DNA from 4 places in the Tardiphaga sp. P4_G1 genome. Region 3 is predicted to be linked to each of the others. Evidence: riboswitches for the same ligand, from Rfam matches in the RefSeq annotation. Region 3 holds a riboswitch; each other region holds the start of a gene.
What was found. A riboswitch is a leader RNA that binds a small molecule or an ion and turns the genes downstream of it on or off. The one in region 3 is predicted to bind cobalamin.
Positions count from the first base shown of each region.

Region 1 (7,201 bases), on a different contig from region 3:
GAGCGCCTGCTGTTCGTTGATCTCGGTGATGGCGCGGCCATCGGCGGCGGAGATCGCCTGCCGTTTGCCGTCCCAGCCAGTCAACCGATACACCGGCTCATCGGCGATCATGCTCAATCGCAATTCGCGCGGATAGCGCGTGGCACCGGCAGCCTTCATCGCCTCGTCGGGAGAGAGCGCCACTTTCTCCCAGACGATATCGGGCAATGCCGCCAGCCGCTCTTTATCGGAGAGGCCGGGAAACGCGACATACATCATCACCACGCCGGAGATGAACCACATCGCGAAGAAGAGGCAGGTGACGATGCCGATCCAGCGGTGGCCGATATACAGCCACCGCCGGAGTGTGCGTGTCAGCTTGCGCGACAAGCTCAGAATTTCACGTTGACGGCGAGCTGGGCGGTGCGCGGCATGCCGAGCATCCACTGATTGTCGCTGTAGCTCGACGTCGCGTAGATCTTGTCGAACAGGTTGTAGACGCGCAGCGACACTGTGGTGTTGACGTCCGGCTTCCACTGCAGGCCGGCATTGACCAGTGTGTAACTCGGCATCTCCAGCGTGTTTGCATTGTCTGCATACGTTTTGCCGACGATCTGGAAGCCGGCATTGGCCGACCAGTTCGCCGCAAAGGCCCAGGTTGCCCAGACGTTGGTGACGTTCTGCGGCACGTTGAACGGCACATTGCCGGCGTAGTTCACAGCGATGCCGCCCACGTTCTGGATGAAATCGTCATATTTCGCGCGCACGAACGCGGTGTTGGCGTCGACGCGCCAGCCATAATCGAGCGAGACGCCGATCGAGGCCTCGATGCCACGCGAAGACTGCTGGCCCACCTGCACGACCCGTGTCAGTGTCGGGTCGGTTCGGTCCGGCGTCAGCAGGTTGTTCTTGACGATCTGATAGCCCGCCAGCGTCCACTCGCCACGGCCGCCCCAGAACGACTGCTTGACGCCGATCTCCACCTGTTTGCCGGTGGCCAGATCGAATTTGGCGTTGGCGTTGCTCGCCGTGATTAGGCCGCCCACAGGATCGGCTGCGACCGAATACTGGCCGTAAAAGGCCAGATCCTTGATCGGTGTGTAGACCACACCGGCGCGCCAACTGGTCGAAGAATAGTCCCGGCTGTAGCTGTTGGCGGCATTGCGAACGTCGGTCCGCTCGACGGTCGGTTGGTCCTGGCGAACGCCGGCGATTAAGGACAGTTGCTCGGTGACCGACAACCGGTTCTCGGCGAACACCGCGTACTGGTTGGTCACGCTGGAGAAGTCCGACGTAAGCGGATCGGGACTGAAGTACAGGCCAGGATTGAAATTGATGGCGTCGACCGACGACGATCCACCATAGGGCGAGTTGGTCGAGCGCTTGAAGTCGATGCGGTTGACGTCGAAGCCGGCGACGAATTCGTTGGCCATCCCGAGTACATGGCCCTTGAACGTGGCGTCGAAGCGGTCGCCGATCTGTTGCTGGTCGTGGAAGATTTCCAGATAGGTGCTGCGGTCGATCAGGCCGGTGGCCGGATTGAACGCATAATTTTCGAGCTCTTTCCAGTGCCGCTTGCTGTACAGGTAGTACAACGTGTTGCGGATCGAGATGCCGTCGGCCACTTGCCACTCGGTCTTCACCTGATTCCAGCTATCCTGCCAGCGGATGGTGCTGTCGCCTACATTGTAGTTCTTGAAGCGCAGCGCCGGATCGAACTGGCCGTTGATCAACGGCGTGCCGAAATAGCGCATCGGCTGGCGATCGCCGTAGTCGGTCGAGATCGTCCAGACCACGTCTTCGGTCTGCTTGACCTGCACGGCAGCATGCAGCGCTATGTTCGAGCTGTTGCCGCGGTCGACCCAGCCGTCCGACATGTTGCCGGTGGCTGTGATGCGATAGGCGACGTCCTTGTTGATCGGGCCGCCGCTGTCCACGGCGATGCGGCGTTCCATGTTGCTGTCGAGCGATATCTCGGCCTGATTGCGCGGAATCCATGATGGCATCTTCGAGATGATGTTGATCGCGCCGCCGACCGCGCCTTCGCCGAACATCACGGAGGCCGGACCGCGCAGCACCTCGATACGCTCGGTGGACCAGGTGTCGAACGGAAAGTTCACGGTGCCCGCGCCGACATAGAGCCGCGTGCCATCGAGCAGTATCTTCACCGAATCCGTGCCGGAGAAGCCGCGGGTGCTGTAGGCGACGCCGCCATTGCCCGGATCTCCGATGGCGGTGATGCCGGTGGCGTTCTGCGTCACCGCGTCGAGCACGTTCTGCTGGCCGCGTTCGGCCATGGTTTCTGCCGAGATCACTTCGACGCTGGCCGGCGTCTGCAGGCGCGTGAGGCCGAGGCGGCTGCCGGTGGATGCAGTGCCTGTGAGGTTGAGCGTCGGCGCTGCGAAGACAGCGCCTGTCGGCGTGGCAACCGGCGCGCCGGTATTGGCAGCGACATTGCGCTGTTGCCGCGAGCGCGCAGCGCGCGATGCATTGCCGTTCGTGGCGCGGCGTGCGCGTTGAGGTGTCGCTGACGGCTGAACGACAACAGGATCGAGCGTCTGGCTCGACTGTGAGGTTTGCGACCAGCTTTCGCTCGGACACAACAAGCAGGAGAGAGCAACAGAATAAAGAAAGGGAGTATGTCGCTTCGATGCAACGGGAGAAACGGAGGTCATGAACAGGACTCGCGGTTACGTGGCACGTCACCGCAAACCAAGTCGCCCCGCCGCTTTCAAACAGGCAGTGTGACTTCCACCAGGACACCCCGCCCAATGTGCTCGCGTGTGACCACGACTGGCGGCAGGTCTCCTGGCTCGCGGGTCACTGCCTGTCGCCGCCTTCCCAGGTGAACACCCAGTGGCTCTTGGCGCAGGCTCGCCGCTTACAGTTGCGGGGGCAGCCGCGGAATCGGGGGATCCCCCTCACCGCATTCCCTTTTGATCCCCGAAGGGAACCGTCGCGTTCACGTTAAGGTGAAATTTCCAAATGTGTCAATCAAGCTGCCAATCATTCGCAGCTTGCTTTGGCGGGTGTTGATATTGCGCATCACCTGTCATCGCAGCGTCAAGCGATCTGCCTAGAGCCACTGGTGCCAGAGCCAGGATCAGGAGTTCGCCATGGCACTACGTTTATCCCGTCGTCGCTTCCTCGCGCACTCAGCCGCAGCAGGCGCAAGCTTCCTGGCGATGCCTTACCTCAGCCGCGCGGCGGATCGTCCGGTCGTGTCGCATGGCGTGCAGTCCGGCGATGTCGGGACGAGCAGCGGCATGATCTGGTCGCGTGCGGATAGACCAGCGCAAATGATGGTGGAAGTCGCCACGACCGAATCCTTCAGTAATGCGCGCATGTTGCCGGTTATCACGGCGCTGCCCGAGAGCGATTTCACGGCGAAGCTGCTGCTCGACAATCTGCCCGCGGGACAGGACATCTTCTACCGCGTCAAATTCCGCGATCTCTCGCATACCGAGATCGTCGGCGAGCCCGTCGTCGGTCGCTTCCGCACGGCGCCAGCGGATCGCCGCGATGTGTCCTTTGTTTGGGGCGGCGATGTCGCCGGGCAGGGCTGGGGCATCAATGCCGAGGACGGCGGCATGGTCACCTTCGCCACCATGCGCAAGCACAATCCGGATTTCCTGATCCATTCCGGCGATACCATCTACGCCGACGGCCCGATCCTGCCTGAAACGAAACTGCCGGACGGCAGGATCTGGAAAAACACCATCACGGTGCCGGAAAAGGCGAAGGTCGCCGAGACGCTCGACGAATTCCGCGCTGCGCACAAATACAATCTGCTGGACGACAATGTCCGCGCCTTCAATGCGCAGGTCCCGATCTTCGGCCAGTGGGACGATCACGAGGTCACCAACAACTGGTCGCTCTCGAAGCAGTTGCCGTCGTCTTACAAGGAGCGCGACATCACGCTCCTGGCGGCGCGCGGTGCCCGTGCCTTTCACGAGATGTATCCGATCTCGGTCAATCCGACCGAACCCGGCCGCGTCTATCGCACGCTCAATTACGGCCCGCATCTCGACGTCTTCATGCTGGACGAGCGCAGCTATCGCGGCCCCAACGGCCCGAACCTGCAGGAGAGCTATGGTCCGGATGCGTATTTCATCGGCCCGGAGCAGATGGCCTGGCTGAAGCGCGCCTTGATGGCCTCGAAGGCGACCTGGAAGGTCATCGCCTCCGACATGCCGATCGGCCTCGTCGTCTATGACAACGCTGCCGACAAAACCGGGTCTGAGGCCATTGCGCAGGGCGACGGGCCAGTGCGGGGCCGCGAGCTGGAAATTGCCGATATCCTGCGCTTCATCAAATCGGCCGGTATCCACAACACGGTCTGGCTGACCGCCGACGTGCATTACACGGCGGCGCATTACTACAATCCGGAAAAGGCGCAGTTTCAGGATTTCGAGCCGTTCTGGGAGTTCGTTTCGGGCCCGTTTCACGCCGGAACTTTCGGGCCGGCGGCGCTCGACAATACCTTCGGTCCCGAGGTCCGTTTCGTGAAGGCGCCGGGGCCCGATAAGCAGAATTTGCCCCCGTCGGCCGGCATGCAGTTCTTCGGTCACGTCAAAATCGACGGCCAAAGCGGCCAAATGACCGTTACCTTGCGGGATCGGGCCGATATGGCCCTTTGGGCCACGGTTCTGGACCCGAAATTGGGCTAACCATTTGGCAGATTCGCATTGTTTTTCGGCGATTTCCCCCTATATTGCGCCGCAACGCGTCCGAGTACCCGGCCCCTTCTGGCCGGGTTTGCTTTTGGAGGGATTGCCCCAGCGCGTTTTCAGACGAGGCAGTTATCGAACGCGCTCGAGCGCAAGGCATAAGCCTTTTGTTGTCGAGCATGTCTTGTTGAACCCGCTCAAGGGCACCCAGACCGTAACCAGAAGAAGACCTATGAACCTTCGCAACATTGCTATCATCGCCCACGTTGACCACGGCAAAACCACTCTCGTGGACAAGCTGCTGCAGCAGTCGGGCACGTATCGCGACAATCAGCGCGTCCAGGAACGCGCGATGGATTCGAACGACATCGAAAAAGAGCGCGGCATCACCATTCTCGCCAAGTGCACCTCGGTGCTGTGGGATGAAGTCCAGATCAACATCGTCGACACCCCGGGCCACGCTGACTTCGGCGGCGAAGTCGAACGCATCCTGTCGATGGTCGATGGCGTGATCGTGCTCGTCGACGCTGCTGAAGGCCCGATGCCGCAGACCAAGTTCGTGGTCGGCAAGGCGCTGAAGCTCGGCCTCAAGCCGATCGTCGCGATCAACAAGGTCGACCGTCAGGACGCCCGCATCACCGAAGTCGTCAACGAAGTGTTCGACCTGTTCGCAGCGCTCGACGCCACCGACGACCAGCTCGATTTCCCGATTCTGTACGGATCGGGCCGCAACGGCTGGATGGCCGACAGCCCGGATGCGTCGCATGATGTCGGCATGAAGCCGCTGTTCGATCTCGTCATCAAGCATGTCGCGCCGCCGGTGGTTGAAGAAGGTGCGTTCCGCATGCTCGGAACCATCCTGGAAGCCAACCCCTATCTCGGTCGCATCATCACCGGTCGCATCTCGGCCGGTTCGGTGAAGCCGAACCAGGCCGTCAAGGTGCTGTCGCGCGACGGCAAGGTCGTCGAAACCGGCCGTATCACCAAGATCCTGGCCTTCCGCGGTCTCGAGCGCCAGCCGGTGGAACTCGCCGAAGCTGGCGACATCGTTGCCATCGCCGGCCTGCCGAAGGGCACTGTCGCCGATACCTTCTGCGATCCGTCGGTTGAAATTCCGATCCAGGCGCAGCCGATCGATCCGCCGACCGTGTCGATGTCCTTCATCGTCAACAACTCGCCGCTCGCCGGCACCGAAGGCGACAAGGTCACCAGCCGCCTGATCCGCGACCGCCTGCTGCGCGAAGCCGAAGGCAATGTCGCGCTCAAGGTCGTCGAATCCGCCGATCGTGACGCGATGGAAGTGTCGGGCCGCGGCGAATTGCAGCTCGCGATCCTGATCGAGAACATGCGCCGCGAAGGCTTCGAACTGTCGGTGTCGCGTCCGCGCGTGGTTCTCACCAAGGACGAAAACGGCAACACGCTGGAGCCGGTCGAGGAAGTCGTCATCGACGTGGATGAGGAATTCTCCGGCGTGGTCGTTCAGAAGATGAGCGAACGCAAGGCCGAGATGATCGAGATGCGTCCGTCGGGCGGCAACCGTCTGCGTCTGGTGTTCTACGCGCCGACCCGCGGCCTGATCGGCTATCAGGGCGAACTCATGACCGATACCAAGGGTACCGCGATCATGAACCGCCTGTTCCACGACTACCTGCCCTACAAGGGCGAGATCGCCGGCCGCCGTAATGGCGTGCTGATCTCCAACGACCAGGGCGAAGCGGTGGCCTACGCCATGTTCAAGCTGGAAGATCGCGGCCCGATGATGATCGAGCCGGGCTGGAAGGTCTACAAGGGCATGATCATCGGCGAGCACACCCGCGAGAACGATCTCGAACTCAACGTTCTCAAGGGCAAGCAGCTCTCCAACATCCGCACCACGTCGAAGGACGAAGCGGTGCGTCTGACGCCGCCGATCCGCATGACCCTTGAAAAGGCGCTGGCCTATATCGAGAGCGACGAGCTGGTCGAGATCACCCCGAAGTCAATCCGCCTGCGCAAGAAGCATCTCGATGCCAACGACCGCAAGCGCGCCGAAAAGACCAAGGAAGTGATCGCGTAAGCGAGAGCATTCTTTGACTGGTTACGAAATGCCCGGCGAAAGCCGGGCATTTTTGTTTGGTGCGATGCCTTCACTCCGCCCCTCATGGTGAGGAGGCGCGCAGTGCCGTCTCGAACCATGAGTTGGTGTCGCGCCGACGCTTGTGGCCATCCTTCGAGACGCCGCTGCGCGGCTCCTCAGGATGAGGGCGGCGTCAATTTGCCGGCGCTCCCACCTGCTTCAACGGATCGGCCTTCGCAAACGCGTCCATCGCCTCGCAGGTAGCGACGATGCGATTGATGGTTGGAATACCTGCAATCTCGATCTTCAGCACCTTCATGGTTGCGGTGATGCTGAGCAGACAGATGTCGGCGATGGTCACCTCGTCGCCATGACAGAAGCGGCCGGTGGCGGGCTCGCTGGCGAGGCGATTCTCCACGGCGACGAGGCCCGTGGTGAACCAGTGCACCAGCCAGGCGCGAACTGCGGCATCGTCAAAGCCGGCGGTGATGGCGAG
Region 1 covers NZ_JBFUJU010000007.1:354,965-362,165, reverse strand. The annotation lists gene AC1DUY_RS19155 (PepSY domain-containing protein) at 1-369, opposite strand, end outside; gene AC1DUY_RS19150 (TonB-dependent receptor) at 372-2,654, opposite strand; cobalamin riboswitch at 2,761-2,950, opposite strand; gene AC1DUY_RS19145 (alkaline phosphatase D family protein) at 3,096-4,649, shown strand; gene typA (translational GTPase TypA) at 4,882-6,705, shown strand; gene maiA (maleylacetoacetate isomerase) at 6,899-7,201, opposite strand, start outside.
Region 1: another riboswitch for cobalamin. It lies ahead of AC1DUY_RS19150 (TonB-dependent receptor); the one in region 3 lies ahead of metE (5-methyltetrahydropteroyltriglutamate--homocysteine S-methyltransferase).

Region 2 (7,201 bases), on a different contig from region 3:
CTTGTTGCGGCGGCCGAGCGACAGGATCTGCGCAAAGCCCGTATAAAACCACATGCCTTCGAAGATCACATAGAACGCCACGAGATCGCGCATGAAGGCCTGATCGGTCTCCGGCGTGCCGGTCTTGAAGTCGGGATCGTCGAGATGCTGGGTGTGCTTGAGCGCCCAGGCGGCCTTCTCGGTGATCGACGGCACCTCGCGATACATGTTGAACAGCTCGCCCTCATCGAGGCCGAGACTCTCGACGATGTACTGGAAGGTGTGCGTATGCACCGCCTCCTCGAACGACTGCCGCAGCAGATATTGCCGGCATTCCGGATTGGTGAGGTGGCGATAGATCGCCAGCACGATATTGTTGGCGACGAGGCTCTCTGACGCTGCGAAGAAGCCGAGATTGCGTTTGATCGCACGGCGCTCGTCTTCGGTCAGGCCATCGCGCGACTTCCACAGTGCGATATCAGCCTGCATCGAGACTTCGGTCGGCATCCAGTGATTGTTGCAGCCGGCGAGATACTTCTCCCACGCCCATTTGTACTTCAGCGGCAACAGCTGATTGACGTCCGCGCGGCAGTTGATCATGCGCTTCTCGTCCACCGAGACGCGGCCGCCAGAGCGATCGATGGTGCCGAGACCGGTGGCGTCGGTGGGAGATTGCGGGATCGGGATGAAGGCGGGGGTTTTGGGAGCGGATGAGGTATCGGACCAGTCGAGCATGGGTGTTCCTTGCGTATTTGTTCGGCCCTCATGGTGAGGAGCCCGCTTCTTCAGCGGGCGTCTCGAACCATGAGCGTGGGGCCATCCTTCGAGACGCGGCCAAGAAGCCGCTCCTCAGGATGAGGTCAGTGTGTTTGGCGCACCCTTACTGGCACGCCTCGCATTCGGGATTGTCGATCGAACAGGCCATCGCTCCGGACAGATCCGGTGCAGTGACGGCGGAGGACTGAACGAGGATCGGCGCACCCGCCGTCTTCGCCGCAGCGACTGTCGCTGACACGGCATTGAGCTTGCCGTCAGTCCCCTTCAGCGTCGACTTCTCCACATGCGTCGCGCTGCGCGAGCGCAGGTAGTAGGTCGTCTTCAACCCCAGCGTCCAGGCCAGGCGATAGAGCTGATCGAGCTTCTTGCCGGATGGATTGGCGATATAGAGATTGAGCGACTGCGCCTGATCGATCCACTTCTGACGGCGCGAGGCCGCTTCGATCAACCACGCGCTGTCGATCTCGAACGAGGTCGCGTAGAGCGCCTTGAGATCGTAGGGCACGCGATCGATCGATCCGACGCTGCCGTCGAAATATTTGAGGTCGGAGACCATCACCTCGTCCCACAGGCCCCTCTTTTTCAGATCGCGCACGAGGAAGGCGTTCACCACCGTGAAATCGCCCGACATGTTCGATTTCACATAGAGGTTCTGATAGGCCGGCTCGATCGACTGCGCGACGCCGCAGATATTGGAGATCGTCGCCGTCGGCGCAATCGCCATCACGTTGGAATTGCGCATGCCGGTGGACTTCACGCGGTCACGCAGGCCGTTCCAGTCGAGCGTGGTCGAGCGATCCATCTGCACGCCACCGCGTGCCTCCGCTAGTATCTCGATGGAGTCGATCGGCAGGATGCCGCGGCTCCACAGGGATCCCTCGAAGGACGGATAGCGGCCGCGCTCGGCGGCGAGATCCACCGATGCCGAGATGGAATGGAAGGCAATCGCTTCCATGCTGGTGTCGGCAAACGCCACGGCCGCATCCGACGCCATCGCGATGCCCTGCGCCTGCAGTGCATCCTGAAAGCCCATCAGACCCAGACCCACCGGACGGTGCTTGAGGTTCGAGCGGCGCGCTTCCGGGATGGTGTAGAAATTGATGTCGATGACATTGTCGAGCATCCGCATCGCCGTGGTCACGGTGCGCTTCAGCTGTGCGTGGTCGATGCCATCCTTGCCGATATGATTGAGCAGGTTGACCGAGCCGAGATTGCAGACCGCGACTTCGTCGTCCGACGTATTCAGCGTGATTTCCGTGCAGAGATTCGACGAGTGGATGACGCCGGCATGCTGCTGCGGCGAACGCAGGTTGCAGGGATCCTTGAAGGTGATCCAGGGATGGCCGGTCTCGAACACCATGGTCAGCATGCGACGCCACAGATCGGTGGCCCGCACCTTCTTGAACACGCGGATCTCGCCGCGCGCGGCCTTTTCCTCATAGACCGCGTATCGTTCGGCAAACGGCTTGCCATAGAGATCGTGCAGCTCAGGCGTCTCGTCCGGCGAGAACAGCGTCCATTCGCCATCGGCCTCGACGCGCTGCATGAACAGATCCGGCACCCAGTTGGCGGTGTTCATATCGTGCGTGCGGCGGCGATCGTCGCCGGTGTTCTTGCGGAGATCGAGAAACTCCTCGATGTCGATGTGCCAGGTTTCCAAGTAAGCGCAGACCGCGCCCTTGCGCTTGCCGCCCTGATTGACGGCGATGGCCGTATCGTTGGCAACCTTCAGGAACGGCACAACGCCCTGGCTCTCGCCATTGGTGCCCTTGATATGCGCGCCGAGACCGCGCACGCGAGTCCAGTCATTGCCGAGACCACCGGAATATTTCGCCAGCAGTGCATTGTCCTTCACCGACTTGAAGATGCCGTCGAGATCGTCGGCCACCGTGGTGAGGAAGCACGACGACAGCTGCGGCCGCTGCGTACCCGAATTGAACAACGTCGGCGTCGAGGCCATGAAGTCGAACGACGACAACAGATTGTAGAATTCGATGGCGCGGGCTTCGCGGTCGATCTCGCGCAGCGCGAGGCCCATGGCAACGCGCATGAAGAAGGCCTGCGGCAGTTCGATGCGATTGCCCTGCACATGCAGGAAGTAGCGGTCATAGAGCGTCTGCAATCCCAGGAACTGGAACTGAAGGTCCCCTTCCGGCTTCAGCGCGGCAGCGATTCGCTTGAGATCGAAGCGCGCGAGTTCGGGATCGAGCAGCTCGGCCGCAATGCCGGTCTTGATATAGGCGCCGAAATATTCGGCGTAACGCGTGGTCATGTCGGCCTGCGACGCGTGGGTCGGCGTGCCCCCGACAAAGGACAGGACTTCGGTACGCAGTTTGTCGAGGAGCAGGCGGGCGCTGACAAAGGTGTAGTTCGGCTCCTGCTCCACCAACGTGCGCGCGGCCATGATGCCGGCCAGTGCCAGCTCATCCAGCGTGATGCCGTCATAGAGATTGCGTCGGGTTTCCTCGAGCACCGGGGCGGCATCGACGCCATCAAGGCCGGCGCAGGCCTCGTTGACGATCAGCGCGAGACGCGCCGAATCGAGCGGGGCGCGGGTGCCGTTGGCGAGCGTGACATGCAGCACCGGTGCCGTGGAGACGAGCGCCGGCTTGGCTGCCAGTTCCTCGGCGCGGGTGCGAGCGCGCTCCTCGCGGTACAGCACATAGGCGCGGGCGACCTTGTGGTGCTCGCTGCGCATCAGCGCCAGCTCGACCTGATCCTGGACGTCCTCGATATGGAAGGTGCGGCCTTCACCGACGCGGCGCGTCAGCGCCGCCGCGACTTCGCCGGTCAGCTGTTCTACCGCCTCATGCACGCGGCGCGACGCCGCTGCCGTGTGGCCCTCGACCGCGAGGAAAGCCTTGGTCATGGCCACGGAAATCTTGCCCGCATCGAACGGCGACACCGTGCCGTTGCGTCGGATGATCTGCATCGAGGGTTCGCGCGCAGGCGCAGCGAGCGTTTCCGGCGACAGTTGAATCAGCGGCGCATGAGCCGCATCGCGTCCGTTGGACAAAACAGAAGATGAAGTAGGCATCGGCAAGACCCCGTGTGATGCATCAAGCAATGGGGGCTGGGGCCGAAAGGACGCTGCAAAATACACGGCGGAGATCCGCCGGCATTGCCTGCAAGCGACCGCTGGGACACCCCGCCCATGGACGTTCTGGTGTCGCGGCAGGTCTCCTGGCTCGCAGGTCAATGTCTGTTTCAGCCTTCCCGATGCTTGCGCATCAGTGACTTCAATCGAAACAGACTCACTGCTTACAGTTGCGGGGGCAGCGCCGGAATATGACGAAAAACAACGTCTTTACCGGCTTCCCTCTTAGCCACCAAGTCTTGCGACAGGGCGGACCGTGACATCTACATTTGGTGTGACCCGCGGTGTAGTGTCAAGCGGGCATTGGAGCCGAACGCAACAAATTCGGTAGGGCTGTTGGTTCAGTGGACAACCGCTTGCGTGGCGGAAACCGCGGGGTCGTTGACGGTTTCTGCACGATGCGATTCGTTGCCGCCGAGCACCGCGAAGCGCAGAACATCGTGATCAACCGATGGAGGATGCGATGCGCGACCTGATGACGACCACTGAAAGGATCAACTTCAACGCTTTCGTGGGGCACGCAGGCGCGGTCACGGCGTTCGAGACGACGGATCAGATCGCCCGGCGCCGCCTCGACGAGATGCTGAACGAAGCGCTGATGGACAGCTTTCCTGCGAGTGATCCGATTTCTTCGCTGCAGCTCGCCTGAGCAGAATCAGACCGCGCGAAAGCTGGCCCGATAGTGGCTGGGCGTCAGGCCCAGGCGTCGCACGAAGACCTGACGCATATGTTCGGCGGTGGTGAAACCGGATTCATAAGCCACCACCTTGAGCGGCAGATCGCTGCCTTCGAGACGGTTACGCGCCGTGTCGATCCGGGCGCCCTCGACAAAATCTGCCGGCGTCATCTTTGTTTCCTGCTTGAATGTCCGCGCGAAGGTGCGCGCGCTCATGCCCGCCACATCGGCCAGTTCATCCACGCTGTGTGCGTCACGCAGATGCGCCATCACATGGGCATGGACTCGCGCGATCGGCGAGTCCGGCTCGGCCGGCGGTACCAGATACGGACTGAATTGCGACTGGCCACCCTGGCGCTGCGCCACCACGACCAGACGCTTGGCCACAGCCAACGCAACGTCCGCGCCATGATCTTCCTGGACCAGCGCGAGACCCAGATCGATGCCTGCGGTGACGCCGGCTGACGTCACCAGCGCACCGTCACGACTGTAGATGCGATCGAACTCCACATGCGCTTTGGGAAAACGCAGCGCCAATAGCGGCGCGTTCTGCCAGTGCGTCGTCACCGTCTTGTCGTCAAGCAAGCCTGCATGGCCGAGCGCGAATGCCCCGGTGCAGACCGAGCCATAACGCTCCGCATGGAGCGCCGCATTGGCCAGCCACTCTGTAAGCTGCGGATCCGCCTCTGCCGTCGGCAGCCCAGGCCCGCCGGCCACCAGAACCAGATCCCAGGGTTTGTTCGCATCACTGAACGCCAGATCGGCAGATATCCGCAGGCCGTTCGATGCACGCAGCGGCGCGCAGTCTGCAGCGACAAGTGTAATGTCGTAGCCGTCGCCCGGTGCAACGAAGCCATTGGCCTCCATGAACACATCAAGCGGACCGGCTACGTCCAGCGACTGGACGCCCGGAAAGATCGCAAGAGCAACGGTCTTCATGGTGATGCTTCATTCCGACGGCGAGGACAGGCCCAAGTCATTCTGAATAGATAGTCGTCTTGCGGCAGGAAATCACGGGCGAATGGCAGCTTTGCAGGGCGCGGCGCGATTGCGAGGACACCGCCCGCCGGCGACAACGGATGCATCACAACACCCCCGCAAGGAGCATCTCATGAGCAAGACCATTGCCGGCATCAAAGTCCCTGACAGCGCCCTCGCCCGCCAGGTCGATCAGCTGGTGCGCGATACCGAAAGCGATCTTCTGTATCATCACTCCAATCGCGTTTTCCTGTTCGGCGCGCTCGCCGGGCAGCGCAAGGGTCTCAAGGTCGATTCCGAGTTACTTTATGTCGGCGCGATGTTTCACGACCTGGGCCTGCAGGCGCCCTATGCGAGCAAGGATGAACGTTTCGAAGTCGATGGCGCGAATGCTGCCGCGGACTTTCTGCGCAGCCACAGTATCGATGAGCGCGACATCGACGATGTCTGGGACGCCATCGCGCTTCACACGACACCGGGCATTCCCAAGCACAAACGGCCTGTCGTCGCGCTGGTGACCGCAGGCGTCGAGATGGACGTCTTGGGTCTGGAGTATGAGGCCTTCACCGAACACCAGCGCCACGAAGTGTGCACGTGCTATCCGCGTGGCCATGACTTCAAGAACGGGATCATCGATGCGTTCGCTGCGGGGACGATCCACAAGCCGGACACGACCTTTGGCAACGTGAAGGCTGACGTGCTCGACCTCCGCGACCCCACCTACAAACGCGGGAATTTCTGCAGCATCATCCTGAACTCGGCGTGGAGCGAATAGACTCCCGGACGCGCATGGCGATCAACGCTGCCACCAGCAGCGTTGCGCCAAAGCCCGTGGGAGCGCCGAAGAATGGATAGGAAATCAGGAGCACAGCTGCGAGGCCGAGCACCGGCAGTTCGTGACGGCGAAAGCCTTCGGCGAGACCGATACGGGCGATGAAGCCGATGGCAATCGCAAGCACCATCACGTCGTACAGGAAAAGGTAGGGCGTCGTGAGCAAGGCGCCGACCGCCAGTGCAGCGGCTTTCAATTCATAGCGCACGCTGCTGCGCCAAAACGGCACCAGCACCGCTACGACGGCACCAATCATGATCCACTGAAACGTCCAGGCCAGCGGCTCGCTGCCGTCAAAATAGCGCACCAGTGCGAAGATGCTCTGCATCTTGCCCCATGGCGCGCGGCCTTCGGTGAGGAAGGCCTGCGAGAACATCGGCATCCAATGAATAAAGGCCTGCCAACTCTCGGTGCCGAAAGCGAGCCACGACACCGCGGCCAGCAGCACGGTGGTGATGCCTGCGCTGACAAACGCCTTCCATTGCGACGCTGCGATCAGCATCAGCGGAAACAGGAAACCATATTGCGGCTTGTAGCTGAGCAGACCCAGACAGATTCCCGACAGGATCGGCCGCGTCGGCAGCAGCACCAGCATGCCGCCGATCAGCGCCGCGGTCAGAAATCCATTCTGCCCGACAAGGCCGTTGGTCATCACCACCGGAAAAGCCGCAGCCAATAAAAGGCCGAAGGGACGACCGACGATCGCACGCATCGCCGCCAGATACGGCACGAAGCTGACCGCAGCCCAGCCGGCAAAAGCTACAGCATAAGGCAGCTTTGCGAGCAGTGCCGCGATGAACAGGAACGGCGGCGGATAATGCCAGGCGAAATTGCCGGGATAGCTCTGACCGAGAACCGCAAT
Region 2 covers NZ_JBFUJU010000008.1:282,096-289,296, forward strand. The annotation lists gene AC1DUY_RS20770 (ribonucleotide-diphosphate reductase subunit beta) at 1-714, opposite strand, end outside; gene AC1DUY_RS20775 (ribonucleoside-diphosphate reductase subunit alpha) at 860-3,793, opposite strand; cobalamin riboswitch at 3,913-4,127, opposite strand; gene AC1DUY_RS20780 (hypothetical protein) at 4,317-4,502, shown strand; gene AC1DUY_RS20785 (GlxA family transcriptional regulator) at 4,509-5,474, opposite strand; gene AC1DUY_RS20790 (HD domain-containing protein) at 5,641-6,282, shown strand; gene AC1DUY_RS20795 (glycosyltransferase family 87 protein) at 6,254-7,201, opposite strand, start outside.
Region 2: another riboswitch for cobalamin. It lies ahead of AC1DUY_RS20775 (ribonucleoside-diphosphate reductase subunit alpha); the one in region 3 lies ahead of metE (5-methyltetrahydropteroyltriglutamate--homocysteine S-methyltransferase).

Region 3 (7,201 bases):
GACCGAACAGCTGCAATTGAATGCTGGTCACCGTGTGCTCGAGGTCGGCACGGGATCGGGCTACCAGGCCGCGATCCTGTCAAAGCTCGTCCGCGACGTGCTCAGCATTGAGCGCTATCGCACGCTGGCCGATGCCGCCCGGACCCGGTTGGAGGCACTTGGCCTCCACAATATCGAGGTCATGCTCGGCGATGGCCTCAATCCGGCTGCCAATTTGGGATCGTTTGACCGGATCGTCGTGACCGCCGCTGTGGAGGAGGTGCCCGCGGCGCTGACCGACCGACTTGAGGAGGACGGTATTCTGATTGCGCCGGTTGGTCCTCACAATGGCGTCCAGACCCTAGTCCGGATCCGCAAAACCGGGGATGGATTGGAGCGAAAGGAGCTGGTGGACGTGCGTTTTGTGCCAGCGCTGCCGGGCATCGCGCGCGAACTCTGAAAAAAGTTCGTGAACGACTGTCACGTGTTGGTCGCAAGGTTAAAGGCTTGGTAACGGAGACGGTGTTTACTCAATTCAGTTGTTTGTTGCGTATGAGTGAGTAACCAATGTCCAGCGTTGTCGAGTTGCTTTACTCGCGTCGCGCTCCGCAGGTCGCGGTGCTGGCGCTGATGTCTATCGGTTTTGCGGGCTGCAGCGCCGACATGCAGACACGCCTATCTCAGAATCCAAGTTTTGACTCGGGGCAGTCCCGTGGCTTTGGCTGGCAGGGCGAAACCACCGGCTCTGTGCCGCAGCGGGCACCACGTGCGCCGGTCGAGCGCCAGGAACTGCCGCAGTATCAGCGTCCGGCCTATAATCCGCAGCCGCAGTATCAATCCCAGCCTTTGCCGCCGCCGATCTCGGCGCCGCAGTCCTATCCGACAGCCCGTCCGGTTGCGTCGGCTGCTCCCGTCAGCGGGGGCGGCAACGGTATGTATACGCCGCCGCCCGCACGCGCGCCGATCGAAACCACCGGCTCCACGGCGCCGCGCTCGGTTGCAGCGACCAACGGCCTTGCCCGTGATGGCGGCACCTCGATCATCGTCGGCACCAGCGACACGCTCGACGGTCTGGCGAAGCGCTACAACGTCTCGTCGGCCGCGATCCTGCAGGCCAATGGCTACAAGGGTCCGCGCGCGCTGTCGCCCGGCCAGTCGCTGATCATTCCGCGCCAGGGCGCTGCGGCAACTCCGGCCGTTGCCGCTGCTGCGAGCAAACCTGCCGTCGGCGCATCGACCATGCATTTCGTCAATCGCGGCGATACGCTGATGAGCATCTCGCGCCGGAACAACGTGCCGGTCGCCGAACTCGCGCGCGCCAATGGTCTGGCGCCGACTGCCCAATTGAAGCTTGGCTCCAAGATCACGGTACCCGGCGCGCGTACGGCCAATGCAGCTCCTGTAGCAGCGCCGCTCGCTGCGCCCGTCGCAGCCGTGACGGCCGCTCCGGCTGGCGCGGTCACGTCCGCTGCCGTGGCCCGTGTTGCGTCTGCCGAGCCCGCACAGAAGGCCCGTCTGGCAAGTGCCACGACGACGCCTGAAGAAACCGCGCCGGAATCGCCGACTAAAGCCGCTGACGCAACCGGCGCTTTGCCGACGTTCCGTTGGCCGGTGCGCGGCCGCGTGGTCACAGGCTACGGCGCCAAGACCAATGGCAAGTCCAACGACGGCATCAACGTCGCCGTGCCGGAAGGCACGCCGATCAAGGCTGCCGAAGATGGCGTCGTTGCCTATTCCGGCAACGAGCTGAAGGGTTACGGCAATCTGGTCCTCGTTCGTCACTCCAACGGCTACGTCACCGCATATGCCCATGCGAGTGAGCTGATGGTGAAGCGTGGCGAGACCATCAAGCGCGGTCAGGTGATCGGCAAGTCCGGCCAGTCCGGTGAGGTTACTTCGCCGCAGCTTCACTTCGAGATCCGCAAGGGCTCGTCGCCGGTCGATCCGCTGCAGTTCCTCAACGGGGCGTAAGCGCAATCCACGAAGTGTAGTTCGCATTTAAGCAAGCCCGGCCTCGTGCCGGGCTTGATACGTTTGATCCCGGGGCTGCGGCCCACTCCAGCTCCGGAATCTTCGACGCGCTGCTGCGAGTGGGCAGCTTGCGCACGCAAGCTCGGTTGACTGCCGCGCGATGTTGCCCATATGTGAACATGTCGTGGTTCTTCGGGAAGGTTTGCCCGAAGCTAAGAGGGAAGCCGGTGAGGCGTTAAGCCAAGGCCGGAGCTGCCCCCGCAACTGTAAGCGGTGAGCCGCTGTCCATTAAAGTCACTGAGACCTGCAAAGGTTTTGGGAAGGCCGGACAGCAGCATTGACCCGCGAGCCAGGAGACCTGCCTCGACAACATAAACGTCCTCGGGCGGGGTGTCCCGGTGGTGCGGTTGCGATTCCGCGACTGCCGTCGTGGAATCCAGACGTGTCACTTTGGCCTTTTGCCCCCAATCATTGGGGTTAAGCCATGTCTACTGTGTCAAAGTCTACTTCTTCCAAGTCTTCTGCCAAATCTACGTCCTCGCTTCCTGTTGCTACATTGGGAACGTCACGGATCGGTCCGCGGCGTGAGCTCAAGATGGCGCTGGAAAGCTATTGGTCCGGTGCAATCGACGAGAATGCGCTGATCGATGTCGGCGTCGGGCTGCGTGCCGCAAATTGGGCGCGTCAGAAGTCGCTCGGGATCACGGTCATGCCGTCGAACGACTTCTCATTCTACGATCAGGTACTCGATACCAGCGTCATGGTAGGCGCCATTCCGAAGGTCTATGGCTGGAAGGGAGGAGACGTTTCCTTCGCGACCTATTTTGCCATGGCACGTGGATCACAAGGCGCCGCGCATGACGAGGCCTGTACACACGGCTCTCATGCGCATGACACGTCGCAAGGCGTACCAGCACAGGAGATGACCAAGTGGTTTGATACCAACTACCACTTCATGGTGCCTGAACTGGCGCAGGATCAGACCTTCAGTGTCGCATCGCGCAAGCCGATCAAGGAGTACGAGGAGGCGAGATCGCTGGGTTATCAGACACGACCTGTGCTAGTCGGGCCTGTGACCTATCTGAAGTTGGCCAAGAGCGCGGATGCGTCATTCGATCCGGTGACACTGCTCGACAGATTGCTGCCCGTCTATGTTGAGGTGCTCGGGGAATTGGCCGATAGCGGCGCCGAGTGGGTGCAACTGGATGAGCCATGTCTGGTGCTCGATCTCGACGCGCCGGCCCGGCAGGCGCTGCAAAAGACATATGCGGCTTTTGCCGAAGCGGTTCCGCAACTCAGGATCATGCTGAACACCTATTTTGGTGAGCTGGGCGACAACCTCGATCTGGCCCTGTCGCTTCCCGTCGCCGGGCTTCATCTCGATCTGGTCCGCGCGCAGGACCAGTTCGATGAAGTCGCTGCGAAGGCGCGGAAGGACATGATCCTCTCGCTGGGCGTGATCGATGGCCGCAATATCTGGCGGTCCGATTTGTCCAGTCTGCTCGATAGTCTGGAACCCATGGTCGATCTCCTGGGGAGGGATCGCGTTGAGCTCGCGCCGTCCTGTTCGCTGCTACATGTGCCGATCGATCTCAGCCTTGAGACTGATCTCGATCCGGACGTCAAAAGCTGGCTGGCTTTTTCGATCCAGAAGATGGAAGAGCTGGCCGCACTTGGAGCAGCGCTGGCTGGCAGCCGCGCTGATGTCGCTGCAACGCTTGCCGCGTCGGACGCCGCGGCGGCTGCGCGACTGGCATCGTCGAAGATCCACGATCTTGCGGTCGCCAAACGCGTCGCCTCTGTGGACGCGACAATGCGTCGTCGGGGCAGTGACTTTGCCACGCGCGCTGCCGAACAGCATCGACGCTTCAAGCTGCCGGCATTCCCGACAACGACCATCGGCTCGTTTCCGCAGACCGCGGAAGTGAGAAACGCACGCGGGGCCCATGTCAGGGGCACACTCAGCGATGCCGCCTACAAGACGTTCCTGCAGAACCAGACGGCGAGGGCGGTGCGCTGGCAGGAGAATATCGGTCTCGATGTGTTGGTGCACGGCGAGTTCGAGCGCAACGACATGGTGCAGTATTTTGGTGAGCAGCTTTCCGGCTTCACCTTCACCAAGCATGGCTGGGTGCAATCCTATGGCTCCCGCTGCGTGCGGCCACCTGTGCTGTTCGGCGACGTGTCCCGGCCGCATCCGATGACCGTCGAATGGTGGCAGTACTCACAGTCGCTCACCGAACGTCCGATGAAGGCCATGCTGACAGGGCCTGTCACGATCCTGAACTGGTCGTTCGTGCGTGACGACATCCCCCGCGAAGTCGCCTGTCGCCAGATCGCGCTCGCGATACGCGATGAGGTGCTCGATCTGGAAAAGGCTGGGGCCGGTATGATCCAGATCGACGAAGCGGCACTCCGCGAAGGGCTTCCGCTGCGCAAATCGGAATGGAAATCCTATCTCGATTGGGCCGTGGAGAGCTTCCGTATCTGTTCGTCGGGTGTGCGTGACGACACGCAGATCCATACGCATATGTGCTACTCGGAGTTCAACGACATCATCGACGCTATCGGTGCCATGGACGCCGACGTGATCTCCATCGAAACGTCACGGTCGAAGATGGAACTGCTCGATGCGTTCAGGACCTACAAGTATCCAAACGAGATAGGTCCCGGGGTCTATGACATCCACTCGCCGCGGGTGCCTGAAACGCGCGATATGGTCGATCTGCTCAAGCTTGCACGGCAGCGGCTGGCGGACTCCCAGCTCTGGATCAATCCCGATTGTGGACTGAAAACCCGCAAATGGGAGGAGGTGCGGCCTGCGCTCGTGAATATGGTCGCGGCGGCACGTGAGTTGCGAAGTCTCGCCTAGGGCGAGTCGAATGCCGCCCCGTTGTCATGACGGGGCGGCATTTGCCTTTACTTTGTGGCCAGCTTCACGCCCAGGCGTCCTGCGAGTTCTTGTACGAACTGCCAAGCCACGCGACCTGATCGCGAGCCGCGGGTGGTCGACCATTCCAGCGCGTCGCGTTCCAGTTCGGCGGCGTCGGTCTTGAGGCCATAGTGGCTGCAATAGCCGCGCACCATGTCGAGATATTCGTCCTGGCTGCATTTGTGGAAGCCGAGCCAGAGGCCGAAACGATCCGACAGCGACACCTTCTCCTCGACGGCTTCGCCGGGATTGATCGCGGTCGAGCGTTCATTCTCGATCATCTCGCGCGCTAGAAGATGGCGGCGGTTCGAGGTCGCATAGAGGATCACGTTGTCCGGCCGGCCTTCGATGCCGCCTTCCAATACGGCTTTCAGCGACTTGTAGGACGCGTCGTTGCCGTCGAAAGAAAGATCATCGCAGAACACGATGAAATAGAAATCCGAGGCGCGGATCTGTTCCATCAGGGCGGGCAGACTTTCAATATCCTCGCGATGGATCTCGACCAGCTTGAGACGCCCGGCGACGGACTTGCTGGCATTGACCGAGGCATGGGCGGCCTTGACCAGTGACGACTTGCCCATGCCGCGCGCGCCCCAAAGCAGCGCATTGTTGGCCGGCAGCCCGTTGGCGAAGCGCCTTGTGTTCTCGATCAGGGTGTCGACCTGCTGGTTGATGCCCTGCAGCAGGCCGATATCGACCCTCGAGACCTTCGGCACCGGCGCAAGGCGGCCGTCGGGATGCCAGATAAAGGCCTCGGCGCTGCCCAGAGAATCAGCGTTGGACAACTTCGGCGCCGCGGCAGCCATGCCGGCGGCAATGGCCTCAAGGGCGAGCGCGATCCGCTCATCGATCTGGGGGGCGGCGGCTGGTCGCGGACGTTTTGCCGCGGTCGTGCGGACGGTCTTGGACGTGCGGGTCGCAGGGGCCTTTTTGGCAGGGCGGCGGCTTGTTTTATTGGGCTTTTTTGACATTTTTGACTTTCCTCGGCGCGCACCCATATCGAGCCCGGAACACATCCGCAAGCGGTACAAATCGCAGACAAATCAGAGGGTTTACCGGCGTTGCAATTGGGACGCCGGCCGCTATAGTCCGCGCGAATTTACCCAAACCGGCCGAACGCCGACGCGTCGCCGGTTATTCCCCAGCGTTCACGAGGACTTCCGATGTTCATTACCCCTGCGTTTGCCCAGGCTGCAGCCGGCGGCGACACCAACAGCATGCTGATGTCGCTGCTGCCTTTCGCGCTGATATTCGTGATCATGTATTTCCTGATCCTGCGTCCGCAGCAGAAGAAGGTGAAGGACCACGCCGAGATGGTGAAGAACATCCGTCGTGGCGACACCATCGTCACCTCGGGCGGTCTCGTCGGCAAGGTCACCAAGGTGGTCGATGACGAGCAGGTCGAGTTCGAACTCGCCGAAGGCGTTCGCGTACGTCAGCTCCGCACGATGATCTCGGGCGTGCGCACCAAGGGTGAGCCCGCCAAGGAGAAGGCGGACAAGGCTGATGCCAAGGACGACGCGGCCGCGAGCTGATGCGTTTGCGCGTCGCCATTTCAAGAATCTGACGGATCATCTCGATGTTGTATTTCACGCGGTGGAAGGCGCTGGCGGTCATTCTGACGGCGCTCGTGGTCTGCCTGTGCGCGGTTCCGAATTTCTTCCCCGAAGCCACCGTGAAAACCTGGCCGAAATGGGCGCAGCGCCATCTGGTGCTGGGCCTAGACTTGCAGGGCGGGTCGCACATCCTGCTCGAAGTCGATGCCAATTCGGTCAAGAAGGACAAGCTCGATCAGGTGCGCGACGACGTCCGCCGCACGCTGCGTGATGCCAAGATCGTCTATACCGGCCTTGGCGTTCGTGGCGACAATGTCGAAGTCCGCATCACGAAGGATACCGAGTATCAGACCGCGCTCAGCAAGCTGCGCGAACTGTCGCAGCCGCTCGGCGGCCTCATGGGCCAGAGCGGCCAGCGCAGCCTGGAAGTCTCGGACGCAGGCAACGGCCTGATCCGTCTTTCGGTGCCGCCGGCAGCGATCAATGACCGCATCCGCCAGTCGGTCGAGCAGTCGATCCAGATCGTCGAGCGCCGCGTCAACGAACTCGGCACCGTCGAACCGCTGATCCAGCGTCAGGGCCTCGATCGCATCCTGGTGCAGGTGCCGGGCCTACAGGACCCGACCCGCCTCAAGGAATTGCTGGGCAAGACCGCGAAGCTCGACTTCCGCATGGTCGACACCTCGCTCCCGGCTGAGCAGGCACAAGGCAGGGTGCCGCCGGACTCCGAACTCTTGATGAGCTCGCAGTCTCCGAAGACGCC
Region 3 covers NZ_JBFUJU010000001.1:605,043-612,243, reverse strand. The annotation lists gene AC1DUY_RS03015 (protein-L-isoaspartate(D-aspartate) O-methyltransferase) at 1-439, shown strand, start outside; gene AC1DUY_RS03010 (peptidoglycan DD-metalloendopeptidase family protein) at 547-1,950, shown strand; cobalamin riboswitch at 2,119-2,330, shown strand; gene metE (5-methyltetrahydropteroyltriglutamate--homocysteine S-methyltransferase) at 2,435-4,822, shown strand; gene AC1DUY_RS03000 (ATP-binding protein) at 4,870-5,853, opposite strand; gene yajC (preprotein translocase subunit YajC) at 6,046-6,417, shown strand; gene secD (protein translocase subunit SecD) at 6,462-7,201, shown strand, end outside.

Region 4 (7,201 bases), on a different contig from region 3:
CGCGTCGATGCTCGCAGCAGCGGTGGGTTTGACGACGATGCTGTCGAAATCGTCATGGTCGTGTTCTTCTTCCTCGCCGTGATGGCCGACACGAGCGGCCATGTCGTCCTCGGCGGCGGCATTGAGGCCGATCAGCACCGATGGCGCGAGATCGCCCTTCGAGCGCACGATGCTGACACCGGGGCGCAACACGGCTTTCAGCTTGGCTTCGATCTCGGCGAGTTTTTCCGGAGCGACGAGATCGCTCTTCGACAAAACCACTAGATCAGCGCAAGCGAGCTGGTCCTCGAACACTTCCTCGATGGGGTCGTCGTGTTCGATGCCTTCGTCCCTGGCGCGCTGTTCGGCAACAGCGTCTTCGTCCAGCGTGACACGGCCTTCAGAGAGCGCCAGTGCGTCGACGACAGTGACGACGCCATCGACAGTGGCGCGAGTCTTCACCGCCGGCCAGGCAAAGGCCTTCAACAGCGGCTGCGGCAGCGCGAGGCCGGAGGTCTCGATGACGATGGCATCGAGTGGACGCTCGCGCGACAGCAGCTTATCCATGGTCGGCACGAAGTCGTCGGCGACGGTGCAGCAGATGCAGCCATTGGTAAGCTCGACGATATCGCCGGGCGCACAGGCCTTTGCCGCGCATTCCTCGACCAGACCGCCATCGAAACCGGCATCGCCGAACTCATTGACGATCACGGCGATGCGGCGGCCATCGGCCTGGGTCAGCAGCGAGCGCAGCAGCGTGGTCTTGCCGGCGCCGAGAAATCCGGTGAGGACGGTGACGGGAACGCGGGACATTCAATTCTCCTGGGAACGCTTGAGCCAGAGCGGAAGTCCGGCTGCGATGAAAGCAACATTCGGCACGGCGGCCGCGATGATCTGGTTGAGGCGGCCCTGCGCATCGCGAAAAGCGCGTCCGAGCGGTGTCTCCGGCACGAGACCGAGGCCGACTTCGTTGGACACGAACACGATCGGATAGCGCGAGACATCGAGAAAACGCACGAGGCGCTTCGCTTCAATCTCTGGATCGCGCTCGGCCAACATCAGGTTCGACAGCCACAGTGTCAGGCAATCCACCAGCACGACGCGTCCGACCGTGGCCTCGCGCGTCAGGGCATCGACAAGCGCGAGCGGCTCTTCCACGGTGATCCAGCCTTCGCCGCGCTGCTTGCGATGCTGCGCGATGCGGGCATGCATCTCGTCATCACCGGCCGTCGCAGTCGCAAGATAGACTTTGGTCAGGCCGATGCCATCGACCAGCCTCTCGGCGAAAGTTGACTTGCCGGACCGCGCACCGCCCAGCACCAACGTGGTGGAGACCGCGGTCATTTCGGCGCACGCCCATCTTCAGGCGACCAACGCATCGGCGGCACGCGCGCGACCATGCCCTTGCGCAGCACCTCGGCGCGCTCGCGCCATGGCACCAGGCCGTAGTCGGCCTTCTGATAGGACTCCACGAAAGACACCAGCGCCGCGCTGCCGCTATCGGTCTGCAGATCGCCGAACAGGAACGTGTAGCCATCAGGGCTCGTCACCGCGACGGTTGCTGGCCGCTTGCAGACGCTGAGACACTGCACCGGACGCACCATCACGGCGGCATCGCCATCGCCGAGCGCGGCCTTCACCGCATCGAACATGTCCGGCCCAACGATCGTGCCGGTTTCGGCGGCCTTGCAGCTGATGCACACACTCACGACAACGGGACCAGCCGGCACAGGGCGCGGCGGTTCGACCGAAATTTGCTCGCCAGAGATATCGGCGCTGTCGTGATCCATCACATGCTCAGTTCATGCCCTCGCGGGCCTACGAGCTTTGTTGGATCGCGCCGACAGCATGGCCGTCGGTTCGCTCCCGTCCGGTGCACCCCGCCCCGACGACGCCTCCAAAGCACAGTTCGTGATGGCAGGTCTCCTGGCTTGCGAGTCACAGCCTGTTGCCGCCTTCCCAAGAATTCTGAAGAATTCCCAGTGGCACCGGCGCGGGCTCGTCGCTTACAGTTGCGGGGGCAGCGCCGGCCTCAAACCGGCTTCCCTATTCACCTTCCACGCGGAAGGACCATCGTAAAAGACGCTATCTGCCAGGTGCGCCGGGGTCAACCGCGCCGACGGACTGTCGCCCGGACCTGTTGACCTTGCAGGTCGTCTTGCGTCAGTTAGGCCGCGAAAAGGAACCCTATGTCCGCCTATTCCCAGCCCTTGTGGCAGCCGCCCGCCATTGCGCCTGTTGACCCGCAGATCGCGGCAGGAATCCGCGCCGCCATCGACGGCAAGGCCAAGCCGCTGGGATCGCTCGGACGAATCGAGGAGCTGGCATTGCAACTCGGCATGATCCGGCATCCGGGCGAGCCCCGCGGTGACAATGCCGTGCTGCTGGTCTTCGCGGGGGATCACGGACTCGTAGCCGAAGGCGTGTCGCAATATCCGTCGGCGGTCACGGTCGCGATGGTGATGACCTATCTGGCCGGCCGCGCCACGGCCAATGCTTTCGCCGCGGCCAATGACATCGGTGTGCGCGTGATCGACATCGGCGTCGCTGCGGAACTGCCTGTCCATCCGAAGCTGATCGACGCCAAGGTCCGCATGGGTACGGCGAATGCCGCGCGCGAGCCAGCGATGACGGCAGAGCACGCGGCCGATGCGCTGACGCGCGGCTTCAGAATCGCCGTCGGTGAGATCAAGGCCGGCGCAGACATCATCGCGCTCGGCGAGATGGGAATTGGCAACACGGCCTCCTCGGCACTGGTGGTTCATCGACTCGCACCGGCACCCCTGAATGATTGTATCGGCGTTGGCGCCGGGCAGGATGATGCCGGCATGGCGCGCAAGCGCGCGGCGATCACGAAGGCGGCAGCGCGCAGCGACGCAACTGCGCCACTGGATGTGCTGGCCCAATTAGGCGGACTGGAAATCGCGGGCATGGCCGGAGCGATCCTCGGCGCAGCTTCGCAACGGCGGCCGGTGATCATCGACGGCTTCATCTCCAGCGCCGCGGCACTGCTCGCCGTTCGTCTGTGCCCGGCTGCACGCGACTACTGCGTCTTCGCACACCGCTCGGCCGAACGCGGCCATGACATCGTGCTGAACGCGCTCGATGCCAAGCCGCTACTCGATCTCGGCTTGCGGCTCGGTGAAGGCACCGGCGCGCTGCTTGCGGTGCCGTTGGTCCGCGCCGCCGCGCGCATGCTGACCGACGTTGCGAGCCTCGACGACGTGCTGGCCGGAAAGATCTAGATGAGGCTGGATCCGCATCTTTTGAATGCGATCCGTTTCCTGACGGTGCTGCCGGTACCGGCAACTGTCGACGCGCAAGGGCCTGACTGGCTTGCGCGTGCAATGAAGTATTTTCCGGTGGTCGGCGCCGGCATCGGCGCTGCATCCGCAATCGTGTTTCTCGTTGCCGGCGAATTCTGGTCACCGCTGATTTCTGCCCTGCTGGCGATCACGACAAGCATCGCCCTGACCAGCGCGCTGCATGAAGACGGCCTCGCCGACACAGCCGACAGTTTCGGCGGGGGCTGGACCGTCGAGAAGCGCCTTGCGATCATGAAGGACAGCCGCATCGGCACTTACGGGGCGCTGGCACTCGGCCTCGGCGTGGCACTGCGTATCGCGGCACTGGCAACATTACCTGTCTGGGCAGGCGCGGCAGCGCTCTTTGCTCTTCATGCCGCAGCACGCGCCATGCCGGCCTTCGTGATGAACCGCCTGCCCTATAGCGGCGATACCAGTGCGATGAAGGTTACTTACGCCGAGGCGCCCGTACGATTTGAGGAATCGTTGTTTGCACTTGGTGTGGTTGTGCTTGCAGCAATCCCGCTTGCGCTCGTCTCGGTCGCATCGCTTTTTGCGGGTCTTCTGCTCGGCGCAGCGCTCGCCGCATTGCTCGCACTCTGGTCGCGTCGACTGATCGGTGGTTACACCGGCGACGTGCTCGGTGCCGTCGAGCAACTCTTCGAGATCGGTTTTCTGCTCGGCGTCGCAGCCCTGATCAAATAGGCCAGTTCAACGGCAATCGATAAGCCTCACCTTCAAAAGCGTCCGCACCGCGGCCGATGCGTGCGATGGCTTCGACCATGCGGCCGTCGCGGCCAAGCTGTTCGTCGGCCAATTGCACCATCAATTTGTTCGGCGTCACATAAGGCGAACGTTTGCGTAGTTCATCGGCGATCACCGCCTCGTAGCCAGGATTGCGATCGCAGGCGATGGCGTAAGCCGCAGCGCTGGAACGGCTGATACCGGCCCAGCAGTGAATCAGCATCGGGCGATCAGCGATGCTGCCGCGGCCGAATTGAAGAATGGCATCCACGACTTCGGCATCGGGCGCGATCAGGTCCGGCGTTGCTTCGACGATATCGTGAAAGGTTAGCTCCACATGCCGCTCACGCGCCAACCCGCTCCAGTCGCGCTCGCTCGCGGCGGGCGACAGAAGGGTCAGCAGATCGAAGGACGGCAGCGAGTCTGCCACAGCAGCAAGTCCTCCGAGCGAGCTCACATAGATCCATTCGAACACCCTGCTCGCTGTCGTCATGTCCTTCCTCTCACCCACGGCGAATGGACCTTCTTCAACCTCATGCCGCTGCGATGTCGCTGATGCAAGGTCGGTTTCTTAATACCACCCCGACCTTTTCGCACCTGCACCATCGCAAACAGAAGAAAATACACTAATCAGAACAATCGGTTACTCGCTCGAACTTTAGACAACCGAGGCAGGCCAATCTTAAAGAAGTTGCGATAGGTATCTAACTTACCAGTGCAGAGTCCAGGACGGTACGATGCTGAACTACTTCGAAATGGCGGCATCACAAATCGGAACGATCTTCCGGGTGCCGCGCGAAAACCCCGAACTGGTGGAAGCGAAACTCGCTGCCTTCACCCGTCAGGTGCCGATGATGTATGCGCTGGTGGTCGTCAACACGACGGCACTTGCAATCACCTTTTATGGTACTGCGCCACATCTGCTTACCGTCTATCTCCCTGCTGCATTCGATGCAATCTGTGTGATCCGGATACTGAGCTGGTTGAGAGCGCGGAACACCACGCTGTCGCTCAACCAGGCCGTAGAGAAGCTCACCGGCTCGATCATCTTTGCAGGCATTCTCGGCGTCGCGTTCACTGCCTGGAGCCTCAGCCTGTTTCCCTATGGCGACGCCTATAGCAAAAGCCACGTTGCGTTCTTTATGGCCGTCACATCGATCGGCTGCGGCTTCTGCCTCATGCATCTGCGCGCGGCAGCGTTGATCGTGATGGCGCTGGTTGTCGTGCCTTTCGCGTTCTTTTTCGGCTCCAGCGACAATGTCGTCTTCGTCTCCATCGCCTTCAACTTCGTCGTGGTCATCGGGGCCGTTCTCTTTATGCTGCTCGGCAATTACTCCGATTTCGAGAAGCGAGTGAACTCGGAGAAGGCGCTGCGTATCAAGCAGGCTGAACTGCAGGTGCTGAGCGACAAGAATTTTCGGAATTCGAATATCGACAGCCTCACCGGTCTCCCCAATCGCCGGAACTTCTTTGCCGAGCTTGAGCGCGGCATTGTCAACACTGAGCACAGTAGCGGCGGCCTGCTGCTCGGCATCCTGGATCTTGATGGCTTCAAGCCGATCAACGACATCCATGGGCACCACACGGGTGATCGCTTGCTGGTCGAAGTCGCAGACAGACTGCGCGCGCATCTCGCCCCTCACGTGTTTCTGGGCAGACTGGGCGGCGACGAATTCGTCATGTTCAGCGACCAATTGCTCGACCCGGATGCAATTGTTGAGGCGGAAGAGAGCATCGAGAACCTGTTCGACATCCCGTTCGAGATTGATGACATTACAGTTAGCATCAGCTGCTCGATCGGATATGCGGAATTTCCGGACACAGCCAGGACCGCGCAGGATTTGTTCGAGCGCGCCGATTACGCGTTGTTCTTTGCCAAGCAGCACAAGCGTGGCAAGGCCGTCCGGTTTTCAGCAGAACACGAAGCCGATATCCGCGAGGCCTCCTCTGTGAGTCGGGCCCTGGCCAGTGCCGACCTCGAACGGGAATTGTGGATCGCCTACCAGCCGATCATCGACGCAGAAACACAACAGCCCGCGAGCTTCGAAGCCCTGGCGCGCTGGAAGAGCCCGGAGCTCGGCAATGTTCCACCGATGAGCTTCATTGTCGCCGCCGAGCGCTCAGGCATGATCGGCCAGTTGACACCGTTGCTGCTGCGCAAGGCCCTTGAAGGTGCAGCGACATGGCCGGAGCATGTCCGGATTTCGTTCAACCTCTCTGCGGTGGACGTCGCCTCTCCCCTGTCGATCCTCAAGATCATTGCTGTTGTCCAGCAAAGCAAGGTGAAGGCCAGCCGCATCGACTTCGAGATTACCGAGACGGCCGTGATGGGCAATCTCGCACAGGCGACCGAAGCGCTGAATGCCCTGAAGGCTCTGGGGGCCCGCATCTCGCTGGATGATTTTGGCACCGGCTATTCGAGCCTGAGCTGCATTCGCGAATTGCCGCTGGACAAGGTCAAGATCGATCGCAGCTTCATCAGCAAGATCGAGACGGATTCTGCCGCGCGCCTGATCCTGCGCACCATGCTTGGACTGTGCAACGGCCTCGGTCACGACTGCATCGTCGAAGGCGTCGAGAACAGCGAACAGGTCGACTTCCTGCGCAAGGAGCACTGCCGTTTCATGCAGGGTTACTTCTTCGCCAAGCCCATGGGCATCGAGCAGGTCGGCGATTATCTGACCTCTGTTCAACACGGCGCGCTGGCCGAACGCACCGCCAGCTAGTCGTTCTGTCCGTCGAGCAGCCGCACCGCCTCGAACAGTGTTGCCGCCCCGACGGCCAGTTGCTCGGGCTCCGACCATTCCTCCGGGCAATGGCTCTTGCCGTCCTTTGACGGAATGAACAGCATCGCGCTGCGGCCGATATGCGACATGAAAGCCGCGTCGTGACCGGCCCCCGACGCCAGCCGCGTCGTGGAATAACCGAGCTTGGCAGCGCTACGCCCGAGAACGTCAAGCAGATGATCGTCGCAAGGCGCGGGAGGATTTTGCGAGATCAACGCGAAACGCGCGCGCTCGACCTTGGCTCGCCCTGCGATGGCGAGGCTCTCGCGATCGAGCAATGCCACGAATTCATCGACCAGTGCGGCCTTCTCGGCGCGGATATCGAGGATCATGCGCGCACCACCGGGGACGACGTTGGCGGCATTCGGGCTGATCTCGAGGATCCCT
Region 4 covers NZ_JBFUJU010000005.1:40,230-47,430, reverse strand. The annotation lists gene cobW (cobalamin biosynthesis protein CobW) at 1-792, opposite strand, end outside; gene cobU (bifunctional adenosylcobinamide kinase/adenosylcobinamide-phosphate guanylyltransferase) at 793-1,323, opposite strand; gene AC1DUY_RS12940 (DUF1636 family protein) at 1,320-1,769, opposite strand; cobalamin riboswitch at 1,879-2,069, opposite strand; gene cobT (nicotinate-nucleotide--dimethylbenzimidazole phosphoribosyltransferase) at 2,169-3,224, shown strand; gene cobS (adenosylcobinamide-GDP ribazoletransferase) at 3,225-3,989, shown strand; gene AC1DUY_RS12925 (tyrosine phosphatase family protein) at 3,982-4,521, opposite strand; gene AC1DUY_RS12920 (putative bifunctional diguanylate cyclase/phosphodiesterase) at 4,766-6,754, shown strand; gene AC1DUY_RS12915 (Zn-dependent hydrolase) at 6,751-7,201, opposite strand, start outside.
Region 4: another riboswitch for cobalamin. It lies ahead of AC1DUY_RS12940 (DUF1636 family protein); the one in region 3 lies ahead of metE (5-methyltetrahydropteroyltriglutamate--homocysteine S-methyltransferase).